Pelobacter seleniigenes DSM 18267: one gene and its partner. Each later gene encodes a partner of the first gene's protein in a complex. Links are inferred from orthologs where the notes say so. Each region holds a gene or a part of one and is shown in the gene's direction. Other genes may lie near its edges.

What was found.
Region 2: the proteins of tuf (region 1) and tsf are in contact, whole or in part, in a crystal structure (PDB 1EFU), measured with the Escherichia coli proteins. The link is inferred for Pelobacter seleniigenes DSM 18267 from one-to-one orthologs.

Annotation. Positions count from the first base shown.
Region 1 is NZ_JOMG01000002.1:69,775-81,120, reverse strand. The notes cover bases 252-3,152. They hold tuf (elongation factor Tu), read left to right. Parts: upstream 252-1,055; coding sequence 1,056-2,249; downstream 2,250-3,152. Other genes in these bases: rplC (50S ribosomal protein L3), read left to right, coding at 2,606-3,152; rpsJ (30S ribosomal protein S10), read left to right, coding at 2,264-2,572; fusA (elongation factor G), read left to right, coding at 252-1,035. In the rest of the region: more of fusA, read left to right, coding at 1-251; more of rplC, read left to right, coding at 3,153-3,229; rplD (50S ribosomal protein L4), read left to right, coding at 3,255-3,878; N909_RS0102985 (50S ribosomal protein L23), read left to right, coding at 3,875-4,162; rplB (50S ribosomal protein L2), read left to right, coding at 4,196-5,023; rpsS (30S ribosomal protein S19), read left to right, coding at 5,046-5,324; rplV (50S ribosomal protein L22), read left to right, coding at 5,356-5,688; rpsC (30S ribosomal protein S3), read left to right, coding at 5,706-6,356; rplP (50S ribosomal protein L16), read left to right, coding at 6,373-6,795; rpmC (50S ribosomal protein L29), read left to right, coding at 6,785-6,976; rpsQ (30S ribosomal protein S17), read left to right, coding at 6,992-7,258; rplN (50S ribosomal protein L14), read left to right, coding at 7,270-7,638; rplX (50S ribosomal protein L24), read left to right, coding at 7,664-7,993; rplE (50S ribosomal protein L5), read left to right, coding at 8,010-8,549; N909_RS25155 (type Z 30S ribosomal protein S14), read left to right, coding at 8,572-8,757; rpsH (30S ribosomal protein S8), read left to right, coding at 8,779-9,177; and 5 more genes. UniProt on the Escherichia coli protein: GTP hydrolase that promotes the GTP-dependent binding of aminoacyl-tRNA to the A-site of ribosomes during protein biosynthesis. May play an important regulatory role in cell growth and in the bacterial response to nutrient deprivation.
Region 2 is NZ_JOMG01000004.1:351,811-363,112, forward strand. What follows is about bases 4,953-7,809. They hold tsf (translation elongation factor Ts), read left to right. Parts: upstream 4,953-5,853; coding sequence 5,854-6,765; downstream 6,766-7,809. Other genes in these bases: rpsB (30S ribosomal protein S2), read left to right, coding at 4,953-5,727; pyrH (UMP kinase), read left to right, coding at 6,791-7,522; frr (ribosome recycling factor), read left to right, coding at 7,515-7,809. Also shown: N909_RS0118520 (TIGR04283 family arsenosugar biosynthesis glycosyltransferase), read left to right, coding at 1-614; ahcY (adenosylhomocysteinase), read left to right, coding at 798-2,237; LPS export ABC transporter permease LptG, read right to left, coding at 2,328-3,410; LPS export ABC transporter permease LptF, read right to left, coding at 3,407-4,594; more of rpsB, read left to right, coding at 4,924-4,952; more of frr, read left to right, coding at 7,810-8,072; N909_RS25380 (4Fe-4S binding protein), read left to right, coding at 8,101-8,265; N909_RS0118565 (undecaprenyl pyrophosphate synthase), read left to right, coding at 8,494-9,240; N909_RS0118570 (phosphatidate cytidylyltransferase), read left to right, coding at 9,253-10,059; N909_RS0118575 (1-deoxy-D-xylulose-5-phosphate reductoisomerase), read left to right, coding at 10,070-11,230; RIP metalloprotease RseP, read left to right, coding at 11,227-11,302. UniProt on the Escherichia coli protein: Associates with the EF-Tu.GDP complex and induces the exchange of GDP to GTP.

The DNA of each region.
Region 1 (11,346 bases):
AAGGAGCGTTTCGGTCGTTTGTTGAAGATGCACGCTAATAAGCGTGAAGAGATCAAGCAGGTTTATGCTGGTGATATCGCTGCTGCGGTCGGTTTGAAGCACACTACTACTGGTGATACTTTGTGTGACCCGGATAAGCCGTCGCTGCTTGAGTCGATGGAATTCCCTGAACCGGTTATTCACTTGTCGGTTGAGCCGAAGACCAAAAGCGATCAGGAAAAGATGGGTGTTGCTCTGGGTAAGTTGCTGTCTGAGGATCCGTCCTTGAGGGTGCGGACCGATGAAGAAACTGGTCAGACCATTCTTTCCGGGATGGGCGAGCTGCATCTTGAGATCATTGTTGACCGGATGAAGCGCGAGTTCAAGGTTGAGTGTAATGTTGGCGCTCCGCAGGTTGCTTATCGTGAATCGATCACTAAATCGGTCGAAGTGCAAGGCAAGTTTGTCCGCCAGTCCGGTGGCCGTGGTCAGTATGGCGATTGTTGGTTGCGTCTTGAGCCGGGCGAACCTGGTGAAGGCTTCAGTTTTATTGATGAGATTAAGGGTGGCGTTATTCCGCGCGAATATATCCCTGCAGTTGGGAAGGGTGCTGAAGAGGCCGCTGAAAACGGGGTTCTTGCCGGTTTCCCGATTGTTGATGTTCGGGTCGCTTGTTACGACGGTTCGTATCACGATGTTGACTCTTCCGAGATGGCCTTTAAGATTGCCGGTTCAATGGGCTTCAAGGAAGGGGCAAGAAAAGCTTCTCCCGTTCTGCTCGAGCCGATTATGGCGGTCGAAGTTGTTGTCCCTGAGGAATACATGGGAGATGTTATCGGCGATTTGAATAGCCGTCGCGGCCGTATCATGGGGATGGATTCCCGCGGCGGTGCGCAGGTTGTTAATGCTCACGTTCCACTTTCCAGTATGTTTGGTTACGCAACCGATCTACGCAGTTCAACGCAGGGTCGGGCAACATATACGATGGTATTTGATCATTACGAGCAGGTACCTAAGGCAATTAGTGAAGAGATTATCGCCAAGGTCAATGGTTAGGCCGAGGAGAGGAGATAGTTATGTCCAAGGAAAAATTTGAGAGGACAAAGCCGCACGTCAACATCGGGACCATCGGTCACGTTGACCACGGCAAGACCACGCTGACCGCAGCGATTACCACCGTGCTCGCAGAAAAGATGGGCCGCGGTGAAGTCAAGGCTTTCGATCAGATCGACAATGCACCGGAAGAGCGTGAGCGTGGTATCACCATTGCAACCGCCCACGTCGAATATGAGACCGAAAAGCGTCACTATGCACACGTTGACTGCCCGGGTCACGCCGACTATGTCAAGAACATGATCACCGGAGCTGCCCAGATGGACGGCGCTATTCTGGTGGTCTCGGCTGCTGACGGCCCGATGCCGCAGACCCGTGAGCACATCCTGCTCGCTCGTCAGGTTGGTGTTCCGGCCATGGTCGTGTTCCTGAACAAGGCCGACATGGTTGACGACGAAGAACTGCTCGAGCTGGTCGACATGGAAATCCGTGAGCTGCTGTCGAGCTATGATTTCCCGGGTGACGATATTCCGATCATTGCCGGGTCCGCTCTGGCCGCTCTGGAAGGTCGCGATGACGAGATCGGCAAGAACAAAGTTCTCGAACTGATGGACGCTGTTGACAGCTACATCCCCGAGCCGGAGCGTGCTGTTGACAAGCCGTTCCTGATGCCTGTTGAAGACGTCTTCTCCATCTCCGGTCGTGGTACTGTTGCCACCGGTCGGGTTGAGAGCGGCGTGGTCAAAGTTCAGGAAGAAGTCGAAATCGTCGGCATGAAAGCTACGACCAAAACGGTCGTGACCGGTGTCGAAATGTTCCGCAAGCTGCTGGATCAGGGTCAGGCCGGCGACAACGTCGGTATTCTGCTGCGTGGTGTCAAGCGTGAAGACATCGAGCGTGGTCAGGTTCTGGCTAAGCCGGGCAGCATCACCCCGCATACCAAGTTCAAAGCCGAGGCTTATATTCTGACCAAGGAAGAGGGTGGTCGTCATACCCCGTTCTTCAAAGGGTATCGTCCGCAGTTCTACTTCCGGACCACGGATGTGACCGGGATTGTTGAGCTTCCGGAAGGCACCGAAATGGTTATGCCTGGTGACAATATTGCAATGACGGTTGATTTGATCACCCCGATTGCAATGGACAAGGAACTGCGCTTTGCAATCCGCGAAGGCGGCCGTACTGTCGGCGCCGGCGTGGTCAGTGAAGTTATCGAGTAATACGAGGAAAACACATGTCTACACAGAAGATCAGAATTCGTCTGAAAGCTTATGATCACAGCCTGCTCGACCAGGCTGTTGCGGAAATTGTAGATACAACGAAACGTACCGGTTCACGTTTGGTCGGCCCCATTCCGTTGCCGACTGTGATCAATAAATACTGTGTGCTGCGCGGTCCGCACGTCGACAAAAAGAGTCGAGAGCAGTTTGAGATTCGTACGCATAAGCGTCTCTTGGATATTATGGAGCCGACTCAGCAGACCGTGGATGCTTTGATGAAGCTGGACTTGTCTGCTGGCGTAGACGTTGAGATCAAGCTTTAATTTTTGGTTTAATCGCAATTTAAGGGCACGACTATGACCAACGGATTGTTAGGAAAAAAGATAGGCATGAGCCAGGTTTATGCTGCTGATGGGCAGCGGATTCCTGTGACTGTGCTGGAAGCGGGGCCATGTACGGTTCTGCAGAAGAAGACAGCGGCAACTGATGGCTATGAAGCTGTACAGATTGGTTTCAAGGCGATTGGTGCACAGCGCGCGAACAAGCCGGAAATGGGACACTTCAAAAAGGCCGGCAAGGGTGCCTTTGCTCATGTTCGCGAATTTTCAACCGTCGGGGACTGCGCCGTTGGTGATATCGTTTCCTGCGAAATGTTCAAGCCCGGTGACCGGATCGATATAACCGGTACCAGTAAGGGTAAGGGATTTCAGGGCGTTATGAAGCGGTGGGGTTTTTCCGGTGGCCGGGCGACTCACGGTTCCATGTTTAAACGTCGGCCTGGGGGCATCAGTGCTTCGGCTTGGCCGTCCCGAGTGTTCAAGGGTAAGAAAATGCCTGGACAATTGGGTAATGTGCGGGTTACAACACAAAACCTCATTGTTGTCGACGTTCGGCCCGAAGAGAATTTAATCCTTGTACGTGGTGCCGTTCCTGGACCGAAAAACGGTCTGGTCGAGATCCGTAAAGGGATCAAGGTTTAAGTGCTGCGGATTTAGGAGTGGATAAATGGCAACTGTAGCAATTTATGATCAGGACAAGAAACAGGTTGGAGAGCGTGAGCTCGCGGACACTGTTTTTAATACTGAAGTAAAAGAATATCTTTTGCATGACATGGTTCGTTATCAACTTGCGGCTCGGCGTCAGGGGACGGCAGCGGTCAAGAACAGAAGCGCGGTTGCCGGTGGTGCAAAGAAGCCTTATCGTCAGAAAGGTACCGGTAATGCACGGCAGGGTACTATTCGCGCACCCCATTTCGTTGGTGGTGGTGTTGCGTTTGGACCTCAGCCCCGCTCCTATTCCTTCAAGCTGAATCGGAAGGTCAAGAAAGCGGCGCTTTGCAGCGCATTGTCCGCTCGCTTTCAAGGCGAAAAACTGGTGGTCGTGAAAGATCTGGCCCTGGATGATATCAGTACCAAACGGTTCAGTCAGGTTATTGAGCGGTTTGCGCTGGATGGTGCGTTGGTCGTTATCGACCAGGCCGATGTCAAGGTTGAGCTTTCAGCCAGAAATCTGCGCAATGTAAAAGTCCTGCGCGCAGAAGGGGTGAATGTATACGACGTTCTTAAATACCCTTATCTGGTGCTGACTGATGCCGCGGTTACTGAGATCGAAGGAGCTTTGGAAAAATGAAACCTCTTCACGAGATTATTCGCAAACCGCTGATTACTGAAAAAGCAAACCTGCTGAAGGACGAAGCGCAAGTTGTTGCATTTGAAGTTGCGCGCTCGGCCAACAAAATCGAAATCAAGCAGGCGGTTGAAAAAGCTTTTGATGTCAAGGTCAAGTCGGTTAATACTATCCAGTTGCGCGGTAAAATGAAGCGGGTCGGTGCTTCTTTCGGGCAACGGAACAACTGGAAAAAAGCATATGTTACCCTGCAACAGGGGCATAATATCGATTTTTATGGCGTTTAAGGCCGTGTATTTGGCAGGTATGGAGCAGTTGTCATGGGTATAAAAAAATATAATCCAACCTCGGACGGTCGGCGTCATATGACCTCCTCGACTTTCGAGGAAGTAACTAAAGCCAGACCGGAAAAATCTCTTCTTGTACCGCTGAAGCGGTCCGGCGGACGAAACAACTCCGGTCGGATCACCAAGCGTCATACTGGCGGTGGCCACAAGAGGCAATATCGGATTGTGGATTTTCGACGGGACAAGCTTGAGGTTCCTGCTAAGGTTGCTTCCATCGAATATGATCCCAACCGTAGTGCTCGCATCGCACTGTTGTTCTATGCTGACGGTGAGAAGCGTTACATTCTGGCTCCCAACGGTCTGTCGGTCGGCGATGCGGTGGTTGCCAGCGATTCCGCTGATATTCGACCGGGCAATGCGTTGTCGATCAAGGCCATTCCGTTGGGCACCTGGGTGCACAATGTTGAGCTTAAGGTTGGCAAAGGCGGCCAGTTGGCCCGTAGTGCAGGTGCCTACGCGATGATCGCTGCGAAAGAAGGTCGCTATGCCCAGTTGCGACTCCCTTCCGGTGAAGTTCGCCTGGTGATGCAGGAATGCCGTGCTACTGTTGGTCAGGTTGGCAATCTTGATTATGAAAAAATCAAGATCGGTAAAGCCGGTCGTAACCGTTGGCTGGGGAAACGTCCGCAGTCGCGTGGTGTGGCCATGAACCCGGTCGATCACCCGCATGGTGGTGGTGAAGGTAAGAGTTCCGGTGGTCGTCATCCGGTTACCCCATGGGGTATCCCGACCAAAGGTTACAAAACCAGAACGAATAAACGTACGGACAAATTTATCGTACGTCGTAGAAATAAGAAGTAATTCAAGCCTTTAGGAGAAGATCGTGGCAAGATCAATTAAAAAAGGGCCATACGTCCAGGACAGCCTGCTACGCAAAGTAGATCTGGAAGGTGACACTAACCGTAACAAAGTTATCAAGACCTGGTCGCGGCGTTCGACCATCATTCCTGAGTTTGTCGGGCTGACCTTTGCTGTTCATAACGGGAAGAAATTTGTCCCGGTTTTTGTCAGTGAAAATATGGTTGGTCACAAGCTGGGTGAATTTGCTCCGACGAGGACTTACTTCGGTCACGGCAGTGACAAGAAGAGCAAGGTCAGATAGCTTACCGCGATTTTAACAGGAGTTCCGAGCAATGGAAGCACAAGCAAAACTGAGGAACGTTCGCCTTTCTCCGCGTAAGGCGCGACTCGTTGTCGATCTGGTCCGCGGTAAGGGGATTCAGGATGCTATGAACATTCTGCAATTTTCTCCGCAGAAAACTGCACCAGTTCTTTCTAAATTATTGAAATCAGCTGTAGCAAACGCCGAACAGAAAGGTGTTTCTGATGTTGATCAGTTGTTTGTTAAAACAATTATGGTCGATCAGGGCCCCGTGTTAAGGCGCTTTATGCCTCGCGCACAAGGGCGAGCCAGCCGGATTCGCAAACCGACCAGCCACATTACTGTGGTTCTGGATGTTAAGTAAAACGAGGAGGTATCCCTTTGGGCCAGAAAGTTCATCCGATAGGATTTCGTCTTGGAGTTAACCGGACATGGGAATCCCGCTGGTACGCAGATTCAGACTATGCCGAAAAACTTCATGCCGATCTCAAACTTCGTAATTTCCTGAAGAAGAGATTGTACCATGCAGGAATTTCGAAAATCGAGCTTGAGAGAGCAGCTAATAAAGTAAAGATCAACATCTTTGCCGCAAGACCCGGAATTATCATCGGCAAAAAAGGTTCCGAGGTTGAGGTATTGAAAAAAGATCTGGCCAAGATTACCGATGATGAATGTTTTATCAACATTCAAGAGGTGCGTAAGCCGGAAGTTGATGCCCAGTTGGTTGCAGAAAATGTTGTGTTGCAGCTGGAAAGGCGCGTCGCTTTCAGAAGAGCCATGAAGCGTAGTGTCAGTATGGCCCTCAAATTCGGTGCAAAGGGAATCAAAATCAATTGTTCCGGGCGTTTGGGCGGTGCCGAGATGAGCCGTACTGAATGGTATCGTGAAGGGCGTGTTCCTTTGCATACTTTGCGAGCTGATATCGATTATGGTTTTGCCGAAGCAAAGACGACCTACGGAATCATTGGTGTCAAAGTCCTCATCTTCAAGGGTGAGGTGCTTGGAAAAGAACAAGAACAGCCGGTTGGCTGATCAGGAGTAATTAACCATGTTAATGCCGAAGAAAGTTAAGCGTAGAAAGCAGTTTACCGGTCGCATGACTGGACAGGCCTCCCGTGGTACTGAAGTTAGTTTCGGTGATTACGGTCTGCAGGCCCTTGAGTGCGGCTGGCTTTCGTCACGTCAGATTGAAGCTGCTCGTCGCGCCATGACGCGCTATATCAAGCGTGGTGGGAAGATCTGGATTCGCACATTTCCGCATAAGCCCCTTACCAGTAAGCCGGCCGAAACCCGGATGGGTAAAGGAAAAGGGTCGCCCGAGAAGTGGGTTGCTGTGGTAAAGCCAGGCCATATGATTTATGAAATGCAGGGAGTTACCGAGGAAATTGCACGTGAGGCTTTCCGGCTTGGTGCTCATAAGTTACCGATGCGGACCAAATTTGTGAAAAGAGAGGCTGGCGATGAAGGCTAGTGAAATTATCGATCTCAGCGTAGAGGAATTGGAAGCGAAGACGCGTGAGCTTCAGCAGGAGCTTTTCAATCTGAGATTTCAATTGCATACCGGTCATCTGGAAAACACTGCTAAGATATCTGCTGTACGTAAAGACGTGGCACGAGTCAAGACAGTCCTGTCCAGTAAGCTGAATGCCTAGTGTGTGTGAGGAAAAATGAGTCAAGAACGAGGTAGCAGAAGAACCCGGATCGGCGTTGTTGTCAGTGACAAAATGGATAAAACTGTTGTTGTCAGGGTCGATGACCTGGTTAAGCACAGCATTTATAAAAAATTCATCAAGCGGAAAGTTAGCTGTAAAGCTCATGATGAGCTGAACAGTTGCGCTCTTGGTGATAAAGTCCTTATTGTCGAAACCAGACCCTTGTCCAAAGACAAGCGCTGGCGTGTGCGCCAGATTCTGGAGAAGGCCGTTACCGCGTAGGAGAGTAAGTCATGATCCAGATGCAATCCATGCTGAGCGTCGCAGATAATTCCGGCGCGAAGAAGCTTTGCTGTATTAAGGTCCCGGGTGGATCGAAGCGTAAATATGCCGGAATCGGCGATATCATCATTTGCAGTGTTAAAGAAGCGTTGCCGAATTCCAAAGTTAAAAAAGGTGATGTTGTTCGTGCTGTGATTGTGCGTACTGCGAAGGAAATTCCGCGTCCGGACGGGTCGTTTATTCGTTTTGACAACAATTCAGCTGTTGTCGTTAACGCTGGTAACGAACCTATCGGCACCCGTATTTTCGGCCCAGTCGCGAGAGAGTTGCGAGCCCGTCACTTTATGAAAATTGTTTCGCTGGCTCCTGAAGTTTTATAAACCGGACTGTTGGAGAAAATAAGCAATGGCTAGTATCAAAGTACATGTCAAAAAAGATGACATGGTGAAAATTATTGCTGGTAAGGAGCGCGGTAAAACCGGTAAGGTTCTGCGGGTTTTCCCAGCCAAAGGACGTGTTGTCGTTGAGAACCTCAACGTGGTGAAACGACACACCCGCCCTAATCAGCTCAATCCCGAGGGTGGTATCGTCGAGAAAGAGGCGGCAATCAGCATGTCCAATGTCATGTTGATCTGCGGTTCTTGTAACGAGGCGACTCGTACCGGCGTCAAAACTCTTGAGGACGGTAGCAAGACTCGTTATTGCAAAAAATGTAACGCGAGCGTTGATAAATAAGTAAACGGAGATTTCAATGGCCAGGTTAAAAGAGGCATATATTCAGGAGCAGATTCCTGCCCTGATGAAGGAATTCCAATACCGTAACGTAATGGAAGTTCCCAAAATAGAGAAGGTCGTTCTGAATATGGGTCTCGGTGAGGCCATTCAGAATCCCAAGCTGCTCGAATCCGCAGTTGAAGAGCTGGAACGGATTTCCGGCCAAAAACCGGTGGTGACCAAATCCAAAAAGTCGATCGCCGGATTCAAGCTGCGTGAAAACATGTCTATCGGTGCCTGTGTAACGTTGCGGCACGATCGGGCATGGGAATTCATTGATCGCTTGGTCAATGTTGCGCTGCCTCGGGTTCGCGATTTTAAGGGCGTTTCTCCCAAAGCGTTTGACGGCCGGGGTAATTATACCCTTGGTATCCGCGAGCAGTTGATCTTTCCTGAGATTGACCTCGATAAGATCGCCAAGGTTTCCGGGTTGAACGTTACGATTGTAACAACGGCAAAAACCGACGAAGAGGGCCGTGCATTGCTGGCCGGTCTCGGTATGCCGTTCAGAAAATAGAGCTTTAAGAGCGGAGGATGATGTGGCGAAGAAATCAATGATTGCCAAAGCTAAACGGCCCCAAAAGTTCGCGGTTCGTACATACAATCGCTGTCCGATTTGTGGTCGTCCGCGCGCTTATTATCGTAAGTTTGATATGTGCAGAATTTGTTTAAGGAAACTGGCCTCCGAAGGGAAAGTCCCCGGGGTTGTCAAGTCCAGCTGGTAACAGCGAGAAGGAGTACCATTCATGTCGATGACTGATCCAATGGCGGACATGTTGACCCGCATCCGTAATGCCGGTATGGCGTCCCATGCGAAAGTTGATGTTCCCTCCAGCAACGTCAAAGCTGCAGTCGCTGCAGTTTTGAAAGATCTTGGCTTTATAAAAAACTTTAAAATCGTAACTGACGGTAAGCAAGGGCTGCTGCGTATTTATCTGAAATACGATGACAACCAGTCTCCCGTCATTCACGAGATCAAGCGGGTGTCTACACCAGGTTGTCGGGTTTATGTCGGCAAAGAGGATATCCCCCGGATCAAGAACGGTCTCGGTGCTTCGATTCTCTCGACCTCCAAAGGCGTTCTTGACGATGTGTCAGCACGCAAGGCACAGGTTGGCGGCGAAGTTATCTGCAGCGTTTGGTAACAGAAGATCGAGGAGTTTCAAAAATGTCACGTATCGGTAAATTGCCAATAGCTATACCAGCAGGTGTCAAAGTTGCACTTGATGGAAATACCATGACCGTCACCGGGCCCAAAGGGGCACTGACCCAAGAGTTGCATGCGCGGATGACCATCGCCGTTGAAACGGAACAGATTATCGTCTCACGCCCGACTGAGGAAAAATCTGATTGTGCTCTGCATGGCCTGACCCGTTCCCTGATCAATAACATGGTGGTCGGTGTGACGGTTGGATTTCAGAAAAAGCTTGAAATCAACGGGGTCGGTTATCGTGCTGAAATCAGCGGAAACACATTGACCCTTTCACTCGGTTATTCCCACCCGGTTGTCTACGAATTGCCTGAGGGGATTTCGGTAGAGGTGGAAAAACAAACCAAGTTGTCGGTAAATGGTATCGATAAGCAGCTTGTCGGATCCGCTGCGGCGAAGATCCGCTCATTCCGTGCTCCGGAACCGTACAAGGGCAAAGGAATCAAGTATGCTGACGAGAAGATTTTGCGTAAAGCTGGTAAGGCCGGCAAGTAATTAGATTGATATAAGGAGCATAACTGTGAACGTTTCCCAAAAAAGACGTGTTGCCAGGCTCAAGCGTCAGGCGCGGGTTAGAAGAAAAATTCGTGGGACCACTGAATGCCCCCGGCTCTCTGTCTTCCGCAGTACCAAGCATATTTACGCCCAGATTATCGAAGATACAACCGGCAGAACTTTGGTTGCGGCTTCATCAGTCGGCAAAGATGTGGACTTGAATAACGGCGGTAATGTAGAGGCGGCTAAGGCAGTCGGGAGTGCTATCGCTCAAAAAGCACTTGCCCAGAATATCACCCAAGTTGTTTTCGACCGTAACGGTTTCCTGTATCAGGGGCGCGTTCAGGCGCTGGCTGATGCTGCACGGGAAGCCGGATTGAAGCTGTAGAGGAGAAGGTAGTGCTGCGCATTGATCCCAATGAACTGGAATTGACCGATAGAGTCATTCATATCAACCGTAATGCCAAAGTTGTCAAAGGTGGCCGGCGCTTCAGCTTTTCTGCACTGGTTGTTGTCGGTGACGGAGAAGGGCATGTCGGTTACGGACTTGGTAAAGCCAAGGAAGTTCCTGAAGCCATCAGAAAGGGCGTTGAACAGGCTAAAAAAAGCCTGATCAAGGTGCCAATTCAGGATGGGCGGACCATTCCTTACGATGTTATCGGTAAGTACGGAGCAGGTAAGGTTCTGCTCAAACCTGCTTCCGCAGGTACCGGTGTGATCGCCGGCGGTGCTGTCCGGCCTATCCTGGAGTCGGTCGGGATTGGTAACATTCTGACCAAATGTCTCGGCTCCAACAACCCGCATAACGTTGTCAAAGCGACAATGAATGCGCTCAAGATGCTTAAAAGCCCGGATGAGGTTCTTGCTCGTCGCGGTCTTGTCAAAGAATAAGGGTCGCAGACCCAGGAGGATGTCATAATGGCTGCGGAAGTAAAAGTTACCCTGAAGAAAAGCCCGATCGGACGAAAAGAGTATTTCGCCAAGGTTCTGAAAGGTCTGGGCCTTAAGCGCCTGCATCAAACTGTCACTTTGCAGGACACTCCGGAGATTCGGGGTATGATCCGTAAAGTTGAGCATATGGTTGCAGTCGAAGACTGAAAACAATATAGAGGATAAATGATGGATCTCAGTAATCTGAAACCGGCACCCGGTTCGACTAAAAATAGGAAGCGCATCGGTCGTGGCCCCGGCTCTGGAACCGGAAAAACTTCCGGTAAAGGCCATAAGGGACAAAACGCCCGCAGCGGTGGTGGCGTAAAACCAGGATTCGAGGGTGGTCAGATGCCACTGCAGAGACGGACCCCGAAGCGTGGGTTTACCTCTGTCAATAAGAAGGTCTATAACCTGGTTAATCTGCGGGACCTTGAGGTTTTTGAAGCTGGTACTGTGGTTGATCTCGAGCAATACGGCAATGCTGGCTTGATTTCAAACCCCAAAGACGGAATCAAAATCCTTGCTGATGGGGAATTGTCCAAAGCATTGACTGTTCAGGCTCATAAATTCAGCAAGTCTGCTGCAGAGAAAATTGAGTCAGCAGGCGGCAAAGCCGAGGTAATCTAAACATGTCGACCCTGCAGAATATACTGGCAATTCCAGAACTGCGGCGCAG
Region 2 (11,302 bases), on another replicon or contig:
CCATTCATGGCGATCAGGGGTTTCTGCTTTCCCGGCAGCTGTTTAACGGTCTGGGCGGGTTTCGTGAAGACCTTCCGGTCATGGAGGATACCGATCTGGCGGAGCGGCTACGGCAAGACGCTCAGTGGCAGTTGCTGCCGGCGGTGATCAGGACATCCGCGCGCCGTTTTGAGATGGAAGGCTTGTGGCAGCGGCAACTGCTCGGAGCTTTGCTGATGTGTTTTCGCAGCATCGGCTGGAGCGAATTTTTTGCGCAGGCACCTGGTATCTATCGGCAGCAGAGCATGTCCTCTCAGCTCCGGCTGTGCCCATTTTTCAGTTTGGTCCTGGATTTGCTGAATGATTTGCCGCGCCGGGAGCGATGGCGGATCTGGTTGGCCAGTGGCGGCTATGTGCGGGATCACGCCTGGCAAATATTTTTGTTTTTGGATGTGTGGCGAGCGTTCCGACAGGATTGCCCGGTGGGGGGCGGAGCCTTGCGGCAGCTGGCATTTTGGGAGCCGGTTTTTGATTTTTTGACCGCAAATTCCATTGGTCGATTTGCCGCGGCATTGATGTTGCGTGGTTGGTTTGCCGGTTGTTATCACTGGCTGCAACAGCGGGAAAATCGATAAACAGACCTGTCTTCCTGTTGCCGAGGCGGCACTGGCAGGATTTTCCCATCAATATTCAGTTAGTCGTTGTTCGCTCTGGGCCCTGCTTCTGGTGAGTCACCAACTTGTTTCCGGCGCTCGATTTATGGTACATGAATCAGGCGAACCTACACTACAGTCAATTAAATAAGGAGATAAATAATCGTGTCCACTTCCCGTGATTTTAAAGTAAAAGACCTGTCTCTGGCCGCCTGGGGGCGGAAGGAAATTCTGCTCGCTCAGGAAGAAATGCCCGGCCTGATGGCGTTGCGCCAGGAATACGACGGTCAACTTCCATTGCAGGGGGCTCGTATCACCGGGTCTTTACACATGACCATTCAGACCGCAGTGCTGATCGAAACTTTGGTCGCGCTGGGCGCCAAAGTGCGCTGGTGTTCCTGCAATATTTTTTCGACGCAGGATCATGCCGCTGCTGCGGTCGCGGTCGGTCCGAACGGGACTATCGAAGACCCTGCCGGCGTTCCGGTTTTTGCCTGGAAAGGGGAAAGTCTCGCTGAATACTGGTGGTGTACCGAGCAGGCTCTGGTCTGGCCCGACGGTGGCTATCCGAACATGATCCTCGATGACGGGGGGGATGCGACCATGTTCGTCCTGAAAGGGAATGAATGGCAGAAAAACAGTGTGCCCGCCATCAGTGACGATGATCCAGATGACTGGTGCGAACTGGTCAAAACCTTGGAAAAATCGATTGCCGCCAACCCGGGACGCTGGATTCAGACGGCAGAGTCGATCAAAGGGGTGACTGAAGAAACCACCACCGGTGTCCATCGTCTCTACCAGATGGAAAAAGAAGGCAGTCTGTTGTTCCCGGCCATGAACGTCAATGATGCGGTCACAAAGTCCAAATTTGATAATGTTTACGGCTGCCGCCATTCATTGGTCGACGGAATCATGCGGGCCACCGATGTCATGCTGTCCGGCAAGGTTGCCGTGGTTTGCGGCTACGGCGATGTGGGCAAGGGTTGCTGTCAGTCCCTGCGCGGGCAGGGAGCCCGAGTGATCGTGACCGAAATCGATCCGATCTGTGCCCTGCAGGCGCTGATGGAAGGCTATGAAGTGAAGCGGGTCGAAGATGTCCTGGACTACGCCGACCTGTATGTGACGACCACGGGGAATAAAAACGTCATTACCCTGGAACACATGCGGCAGATGAAAAATAATGCCATTGTCGGCAATATCGGCCATTTTGACAATGAAATCGAGATGAGCGCCATGGAGCGCGATCCCGAAGTCAGAAAAGAAAATATCAAGCCCCAGGTCGATCGTTGGGTGTTCGCCGATGGCCATGGCGTCATTATCCTGGCCGAAGGGCGACTGCTCAATTTGGGCTGTGCCACCGGACATCCCAGTTTTGTGATGTCAAACTCTTTTACCAACCAGGTTATGGCCCAGATCGAACTGTTCAAAAACAGCTCTCAGTATGAAAACAAAGTCTATGTCCTGCCCAAGGAACTGGACGAAAAGGTTGCCCGCTTGCATCTTGACAAGCTTGGCGCAAAATTGACGGTTTTGACCGAAGATCAGTCCAAGTACCTGGGGGTCCCCGTGACCGGTCCTTACAAGCCGGATACCTATCGTTATTGAGAATATGGACTGCTGTTGATGTCTGTAGAGCCCCGTGTGGTTGACCATGCGGGGTTTTTTATGATTCGGAGACAGGTTGCGTGGGAAGCGTTATTGCTTGACGTTGAGCAGCAGCCAGATCCCGAATAATAAAAAGATGACGTTTGCGGCCCAGGCGGCGACCAGTGGCGGAATCGCCCCCGCATAGCCAAAGGCGGTGACCAGGGACTGCAGGATGAAATAGCAGACCCCGGTGCCAAGGCTGATCCCTATCCCCAAGGCGATATTGCTTTTGCGGCCACGCTGAAGGGCAAACGGGATGCCGAGAAATCCCATAATCAGGCAGGTGAACGGTTTTGTCAGGCGGTTATGCATATCAACCCGCTGGCGTGTCGCATCATAACCTTCCCGCTCCAGCTTATGGGCGATGGAGCGCAACTTTACAAAGTTCTGCTCGCTGTTGGGGTTTTCCCGCTCAAGAAAATCCACCGGGCTGCGTCCCAGTGGCAAAGCCAACTGCTCCGGGGGCGAGGTCTGGAGCAGGTCGCCACTGGTTGCTGCAAAATTTCTGTCGACCGCCTGATCAGCCAACCAGCGTCCCTGCTCATATTCAACCTTTGGCGCATCGATCCGGCGAACCAGTTTGTGGTCTTTGGAAAAGAAAAAGACTGTCACCCCTTCGAGCCGCTTGTTGTGCGGGTGAGCAACCTTGATATTGATGATCCTGTCGCCGTGGCGGTACCAGATTTCGTTACGGGTCAGCTCGGTCTTCTGCTTCCCTTTCAGTTTGACTTCCAGCAAGTCGTTCAGCTGTTGGGTATTCCAGGGGACGACCATCTCATTGAGGACGAGCACGAGGAGAGACAAGCCCAGAATCAGGGTCATCAGGGGTTGAACGATATGCCAGATGCTGATCCCGCAGGCGCGCATGGCCGTGGTTTCATTGGTTCGGCCCAGGCCGCCGAGGGTCAGCACCATGGCGGTGAGAATGGCCAAGGGCAAAATCTGTACTAAAATAAACGGAATGCTGTTGCCAAGGTAGGACAGATAATCGCCCAGGGTCGCCTGATGGTCGATGAAATCATTGACCTTTTCAAAAAAATCGATGAGCAGGTAAATGCCGATAAAAGAGGCCGTGCATAACACTAAGATGCGGATGAAGTGACTGAGCAAAAAGCGATCGATAATTTTCATTGGCCTGCTCCGCTGCGCTTGAAGAGCCTCAGCAATTTATGCAGGAGCAAAAGCGGACTGGCAAAAAGCTGCAATGGCCTCTCAATCGCAGTGCGGTGCAGAAAGTAGAGTCCACCGACGAAGAAGCAGATGTTCGGCAACCAGAGGATCAGCGCTGCCGGAAGAACCCCTTTCTCTGCGATGGTACCGGCAAAACTGAGCAAAATGTAATAAACCAGAAATACGATCAGGGCCAGGGAAAAACCTGCTCCTTTGCCGGAACGCTGCGACTGCAGGCCTAAAGGAATCCCCACCAGAACCAGTACCAGGGGCGCAAAAGCGATGACCACCCGCTGGTGTTTTTCGACCTCCAGGCGGAGTCGGGTTTTTGGGTCTTGAGTGCTATTCAGGGTCGAGGACAGTTCACCCCAGGACAGTTCGCCGCGAGATCGCCGGCGTTCCTGGTCATTCAACTGGCCGGCGACGTCCAGGTTGATATCATAATTTGAAAAGCGGACGATTTGGTAGGTGGTATGCTGAGAATCACGGGGCTCGCGATGAATGGTGCCATCGGTCAGCCGTAAAGTCATGGCCATTTTTGCGGGGTTGCTGATCAGCCGACCCTGGCGGGCGATAATCGTGGCCGGGACTTCCCCTTCACGTTCATCGGAAATGAAAATATCCTGCATGATACCATTCTTTTCATCCATCCCATGGGTAAACAGGACGATGCCGTCAAAAGCATCGTTAAAAACCCCGGGAGTGATGGCCAGCCCAGCTGATCCGGAAGCGATCTGGAACAGCATGCCCTTAAACGCGGTCTTGCTGGCCGGCTCAATGTAGAGGGTCATCAGCCCGGTCAGCAGGGAAAAGAGCACCGCTAGCGCGACTACCGGCTTAACCAGGTTGTAAAGACTGACTCCGGACGCTTTCAGCGCGATGAACTCGCTGTCGGCCGAGAGCCGTCCGAAAGCAAGCAGGATCGCCAGCAGAAAGGATAGCGGAACGGTAATGCTTAAAAAAGTCGGCAGCAAAAATCCGAACAGCTTGACGATCTGGGTCAGGGGGACCCCTTTGTTGATGACCAGTTCGGTCAGGCGGGGGATCCGGCCCATCAGCAGCACAAAACTGAAAATCAACAGGCTTAACAGCGCTGGCGCCGAAATTTCTCGGAGTATATATCGATGAATTCGCATGGTTGACATAAGGGCGCATACTAATACAGAGGATCTGCGCTGTAAACAAACTATGCGACTCCCCGGAACAGATAAAGTGAGCGCCGCTTTTTGCTGGCTGCAAAGAGACGGACAAGAGGAGGGGGTGGCGACGGTTTGCGGAGCCCGGAAGAAGGGCCTGCCGAGCGGTTTTGATAAGCAGTTTTTCGCTTGCCTGCGGCAGTTAGAAATGGTATAGATCCGCAGTTAACCCATTTCACACGCTTCGGGATTTGCGCAGGATGGTTCCCGGCTGAGCCGGGTCCTGCCGAAACAGAACGAGGCGGAGGAATCAAACCAGACAACAGGAGATGTACAAAATGGCCCAGATTACCATGAAACAAATGCTCGAAGCCGGTGTTCACTTCGGACACCAGACCAAACGCTGGAATCCCAAAATGAAGCCCTATATCTTTGGCGCTCGGAACGGGATTTACATCGTTGACCTGCAGAAAACGGTCCGTTATTTCAAGACGGCTTACCAGTTCATCCAGGATACCGTTGCCAGCGGCGAAAAGGTTCTTTTTGTTGGCACCAAAAAACAGGCCCAGGATGCCATTCGGGAAGAGTCCCTGCGGGCAGATCAGTACTTTGTCAACAATCGTTGGCTGGGCGGGATGCTGACCAACTTTACCACGATCAAAGCCAGCATCGATCGGCTGAAAAAAATCGAAGCCATGGTCGCCGACGGCACCATCGATCAATACACCAAAAAAGAGGCTCTGCAGCTTGAGCGCGAACGTGAGAAGCTGGAGAAAAACCTTGGCGGGATCAAGAATATGGGAAAACTGCCGGGTGCAGTGTTCATTATCGATCCCAAAAAAGAGGCCATTGCCGTCCAGGAAGCCAATAAGCTGGGTATCCCGGTTGTCGCTGTTGTCGATACCAACTGTGACCCGGACAATATCGATTACGTGATCCCCGGCAATGATGATGCCATCCGGGCTATTCGCCTGTTTGCCGCCAAAATTTCCGAGGCATGTATGGAAGGGGCCCAGCAGCGCAAGGATGCCAAGCAGACCGAGGCCGAAGGCCGCGATGAAAAAATCGAAGAGCCGGCAATTGCGGCAGCGGTTGTGGCCGAAGCTCCGGTTGCTGAGGAAGTCAAAGCTGAAGAAGACTGATTTTTTGACGCCTGAAATGGTACACTGGATTTAAAAAGGCCTGCGGCCGGGCTTTTGGTCCGGCCGTTGGTTTAATATCAATAAATCGCGGACCGCGGTCCGTAGCATACAGATTATGGAGGAAATATCGTGAGTATAACTGCAGCAATGGTCTCCGAGTTGCGTAAGAAAACCGGAGCGGGGATGATGGATTGTAAGAAAGCATTGACTGAAACCGCCGGGAATATGGACGAGGCTGTCGATTTCCTGCGTAAAAAAGGCCTCTCCGCCGCCGCGAAAAAATCCGGTCGCGTGGCTGCCGAAGGTGCGGTCGCCGCAATTGCTGACGGAGCCGTCGGGGCGATTGTCGAAGTTAACGCTGAAACTGATTTTGTCGCCAAAAACGATGCCTTCCAATCCTTTGTCGCCAATGTCAGTGAGGTCATCCTGGCCAACGAAGTTGCTGATGTTGAAGCTCTGAAGGCCCTTCCTTACCCGGGCACCGAGCGTAATGTCGGGGATGAACTGACCCATCAGATTGCCACCATCGGCGAAAATATGAGCCTGCGCCGCCTGGCTCGCGTGGATGCCGGAGCCGGCGTTGTTGCCGCCTATGTCCATGGGGCCGGGAAAATCGGTGTTCTGGTTGAATTCAAGACTGATTCCGCTGATGACAAGCTGGCTGAACTTGGCAAACAGATTGCCATGCATGTCGCCGCGGCCGCTCCGCAGTACCTCGATCGGAACGCTGTTCCGGCGGAGGTTGTTGAAAAAGAAAAGGAAATTATGCGGGTTAAGGCACTGGAAAGCGGTAAGCCGGAAAATATCGTCGATAAAATCATTCTTGGCCAGATCAACAAGTTTTACGGTGAAGTCTGCCTGCTTGAGCAAGCTTTTGTGATCGATCCCGATCAGAAGGTCGGTAAGATTGTCGAAGCACTGGGGAAAGAACTCGGCACCACGATTACCCTGAACAGCTTTGTGCGGTTCCAGCTGGGTGAGGGGATCGAGAAAAGAGAAGATGATTTTGCGGCTGAAGTTGCTGCTTTAAGCAAGTAAGTAACCTTTCCCGGAAGGAGCTTTTGTGGCAACGGTCAAATATCGAAGAATATTGTTGAAGCTCAGCGGCGAGGCTCTCGCCGGTGAGCAGGGCTACGGCATTGATCCGCAGGTTATTACCGGAATCGCCACGGAAATCAAAGAAGTGGTTGCGCTCGGGGTCGAGGTTGCATTGGTCATCGGGGGGGGCAATATCTTCAGAGGGCTCGCCGCGTCGTCAAAAGGGATGGATCGGGCCAGCGCCGATTACATGGGGATGCTGGCCACCGTGATGAACAGCTTGGCGATGCAGGACGCGCTGGAAAAACAAGGGGTGAATACCCGGGTCCAGTCGGCTATCGAGATGCAGCAGATTGCCGAACCTTATATCCGTCGTCGAGCCGTCCGCCATCTTGAAAAAGGACGGGTGGTTATTTTCAGTGCCGGCACCGGAAATCCGTATTTCACGACAGATACCGCTGCCAGCTTGCGGGCCATGGAGATCAACGCCGAGGTTATCCTTAAAGCAACCAAGGTTGACGGGGTTTATTCATCCGATCCTAAGAAAAACAGTGATGCCGTCAAATTGCCGGTCCTGACGTACCTTGAGGTCTTGCAGCAAGGGCTGCAGGTTATGGATGCGACGGCAACTTCACTCTGTATGGACAATAATCTGCCGATGATTATTTTCGACATGACCAGCCGAGACAATATTAAAAAAGTCGTTTTGGGAGAAAAGATCGGAACGATTGTCAAGGGAGGCGACGAAAATGGTTGATGAAGTTCTTAACGAGACCCGTTTCGCCATGGATAAGGCGGTTAAATCCCTGAAACGGGATATGACCAAGGTACGTACCGGGCGAGCCAGTGTTTCTTTGCTTGATGATGTCAGGGTCGAGTATTACGGCGTGCCGACCCCACTCAGCCAAGTGGCGACGCTATCGGCACCTGAACCGCGTCTGATCACGGTCCAGCCTTGGGAAAAGAACCTGATCCCGGAAATCGAAAAGGCTCTTTTTAAGGCAGATCTGGGGCTGACCCCTTCTTCGGATGGGCAGTTGATTCGCCTCCCCGTTCCGGCGCTGACTGAAGAGCGGCGGCGGGAAATGGTGAAAATCATTAAGCGGATGGCCGAGGAAGCTAAAATCTCGGTGCGTAATGCACGACGGGATGCCAACGATAACCTTAAGATGCTCGAAAAGGAAAAAGAAATCACGGAAGATGATTTGAAACGCAGCGAAAAGGACGTGCAACAACTGACTGACCAATTCGTTGAACTCATCGACTCCGTGGTCCAGAAAAAAGAGCAGGAGGTTATGGAGGTCTGACGGTTGTTTGCCTATGAAGGAGTGATCAATGGCTCTTAAAATTAATGAAGAGTGCATCGGTTGTGGTACCTGCGTGGATAGCTGCCCGATTGGGGCGATCGTTGAAGCGGGAGAGCTTTATTCCATAACTGACGAATGTACTGAATGTCGGGCTTGTGTTGACAGCTGCCCGGTGAATGCTGTCATTGATTGACAGATTGGTAAAATCGCATAGCAAGGGCGTTGAAAAACGCCCTTTTTTTATTTGCTCAGCGCGCTGGCGGAAAAACAAAGATTTCCAGCTGTTTTGCTGAATTTAGAGGGGGGCTTGGGTTGACGGATCGAACCCTGTGCCGGTATTCGCCTTGCCGAAGCATGAGAAAGCGTGCTATTTTTCCCAGCCGGGAATGTTCCTGGTTCTCTGAACGGTGTAATTAATATAATGTCGGATTGTATAGAATTGATGCATACAGCGCCTCTAAGACACCTTGCTGTTATCATGGATGGTAACGGACGCTGGGCTAAACAACGAGGCCTGCCCAGGATAGCAGGGCATCGGCAAGGGGTGGAAGCGGTTACGGTCATTGTCGACGCCTGTTTGTTGCAGGGGATTGATGTTTTAAGTCTGTATGCTTTTAGCTCGGAAAACTGGGGGCGGCCCCAGGATGAAGTCGATGCGTTAATGGAGTTACTGCTGCAGTTCCTGGCATTGCAGCAAAACAAGATGCTTGCCAAGGGCATCAGTCTGCGGGTTATCGGCGATACCAGTCGGATGTCCCCATCACTCCAAACGGCTTTGAAAGAAGCCGAGGCCAAGACGGCCGGTGGCAAACGGATGACCTTGGTGCTGGCATTATCTTACGGCGGCAGGGATGAAATTCTGCGCGCGGTCAAAAAGGCTTCGCGACAGGTTTGTCAGGGGGAACTTGATCCGGATAAACTGGATTGCTGCACGTTTTCCGGTTTTCTCGACACGGCCGATATTCCGGATCCTGACCTGTTGATCCGTACCAGCGGCGAGATGAGGATCAGCAACTTCCTGCTTTGGCAGCTCGCCTATGCGGAACTCTATTTCACTGATGTGCTTTGGCCCGATTTCGGAGCGGATGACCTGCAGCATGCACTGGACGACTATCGCCAGCGCAAACGTCGCTTCGGGTTGACCGACGAACAGCTTCACGAACCTTGAAATTATGGGAGATTGACGATTAAACAGCGCATTCTGACAGCTCTTGTGCTTCTGCCTCTGCTGATCCTCCTGTTAGGTTTTGCCAGTCCCATGGTTTTCAGCGTTTTTCTGACCTTGGTCCTGTTTGTTAGTTTGTTGGAATATAACAAAATGGGATTGGCCGGGGAACATGGCCTCGAACAATGGCTCAGTGCTGCGGCTGGAGCTGCGGTTGTGCCGGTATTGGCCTTGAACCAGCCGGAGTTGCTGGTGCCGTTGTACACCGGCCTGTATCTGGTTCTGGCGTTGCTGTTCCTGTTTCGTCTGCCACCCATTGAAGAGACTCACCACCGCTTGGGCTGGCTCGTCTCCGGGACGGTTTACCTGCCATTGCTGATCGGTCATCTGGTGCCGCTACACCAGCTTGCTTATGGGAAACAATGGATCTTCTTGCTGCTTATCGCAGTGATGGCCTGTGATTCGATGGCTTATTTCATTGGTCGGAAGTTCGGTAAGCGCAAACTTTACCCGGCTGTAAGTCCAAATAAGAGCATTGAAGGAGCATACGGCGGGATTCTGGGCGCAGTCCTGGGGGTTTTGTTTGCAAAATTGTTTTTCCTGCAGGCCATCGGCTGGTTCGGCGTTCTCGGGATCGGCGTCGCCCTGGGCGTTTTCGGCCAACTGGGCGACCTCTTCGAATCTCTTCTCAAGCGGGCCTGCAGGGTCAAGGATTCCGGTACCATGATTCCGGGACACGGTGGACTGCTGGACCGCCTGGACAGTTTATTGTTTGTTTTTCCCCTCGTTTACTATATTGCCAAATATGGTTACGGAGGCTAGGGGCGTACGTTTGAAGAACATATCGTTGCTCGGATCCACCGGCTCTATCGGAGTCAGTACCCTCGAAATTATCAAGTCCTTTCCCCACCATTATCGGGTGGTCGCCTTGGCGGCCGGCAAAAATGTCGATCTGTTGCTGCAGCAGATCGAGGTCTTTCAACCTGAAGTTGTCGCCGTTGTTGCTGAAGAAGACGCGGATTATTTAGCCTCCAAACTACATGACCATGGGATTGAGGTCGGGTTTGGCGTGGCCGGGATGATTCGCTGTGCAACTCTGGCTGCTGCGGACATGGTGGTTGCGGCGATTGTCGGCGCGGCTGGACTGGAGCCCACTTTAGCCGCAATTCAGGCAGGTAAAGATGTTGCTCTGGCCAATAAGGAAACCCTGGTCATGGCCGGCGGGCTGATCATGGCCGAAGTCCGGCGCCAGGGGATTAAGCTGATCCCTGTCGACAGCGAACATTCGGCTATCTTTCAGTCGCTGAGCGGACAGCGTCACACTGATGTCCGACGCTTGATCCTGACCGCCTCCGGAGGTCCGTTCCGCGATTTGGAACGGGAGAAGTTTGGTGAAATTACCCCGAGCAGCGCTTTGGCCCATCCAAATTGGGCGATGGGGCGGAAAATATCCATCGATTCGGCTACAATGATGAATAAGGGGCTGGAGGTCATCGAGGCGCATTGGCTGTTCGGAATTCCTGCAGAGCAGATTGCCGTGCATATTCATCCGGAAAGTATCGTCCATTCCCTGGTTGAGTATCACGATGGTGCTTTGCTGGCTCAATTGGGAATTCCCGATATGAAGACCCCGATCGCTTATGCCCTGTCCTGGCCTGAGCGGCTGCCTCTGGAACAGCCCCCCCTTGACCTGTGTGCCATGAGCCGCTTAACATTTTCCCATCCGGATCGGGAGCGGTTTCCCTGCCTGAGGCTGGCCTATGAAGCTTTGGCCGAAGGAGGAACCCTGCCAGCGGTTATGAATGCCGCCAATGAGATTGCGGTCGAGGCTTTTCTTGCCAACCGCCTTGATTTTGTCGGCATCCCGGTGCTGATTGAACAGGTTATGAAGCGTCATCAGATTCAGGCGGCTTCCTCGGTCGACAGTGTGCTGCAGGCCGATGACTGGAGTCGTAACGAAGCTAAACGAATGTTAAGTGGAGGACAGGCATGACCACCGTTATTGCCGGAATCCTGATGCTAGGGGTGCTGGTTTTTGTTCATGAACTCGGACACTTTGTCGTTG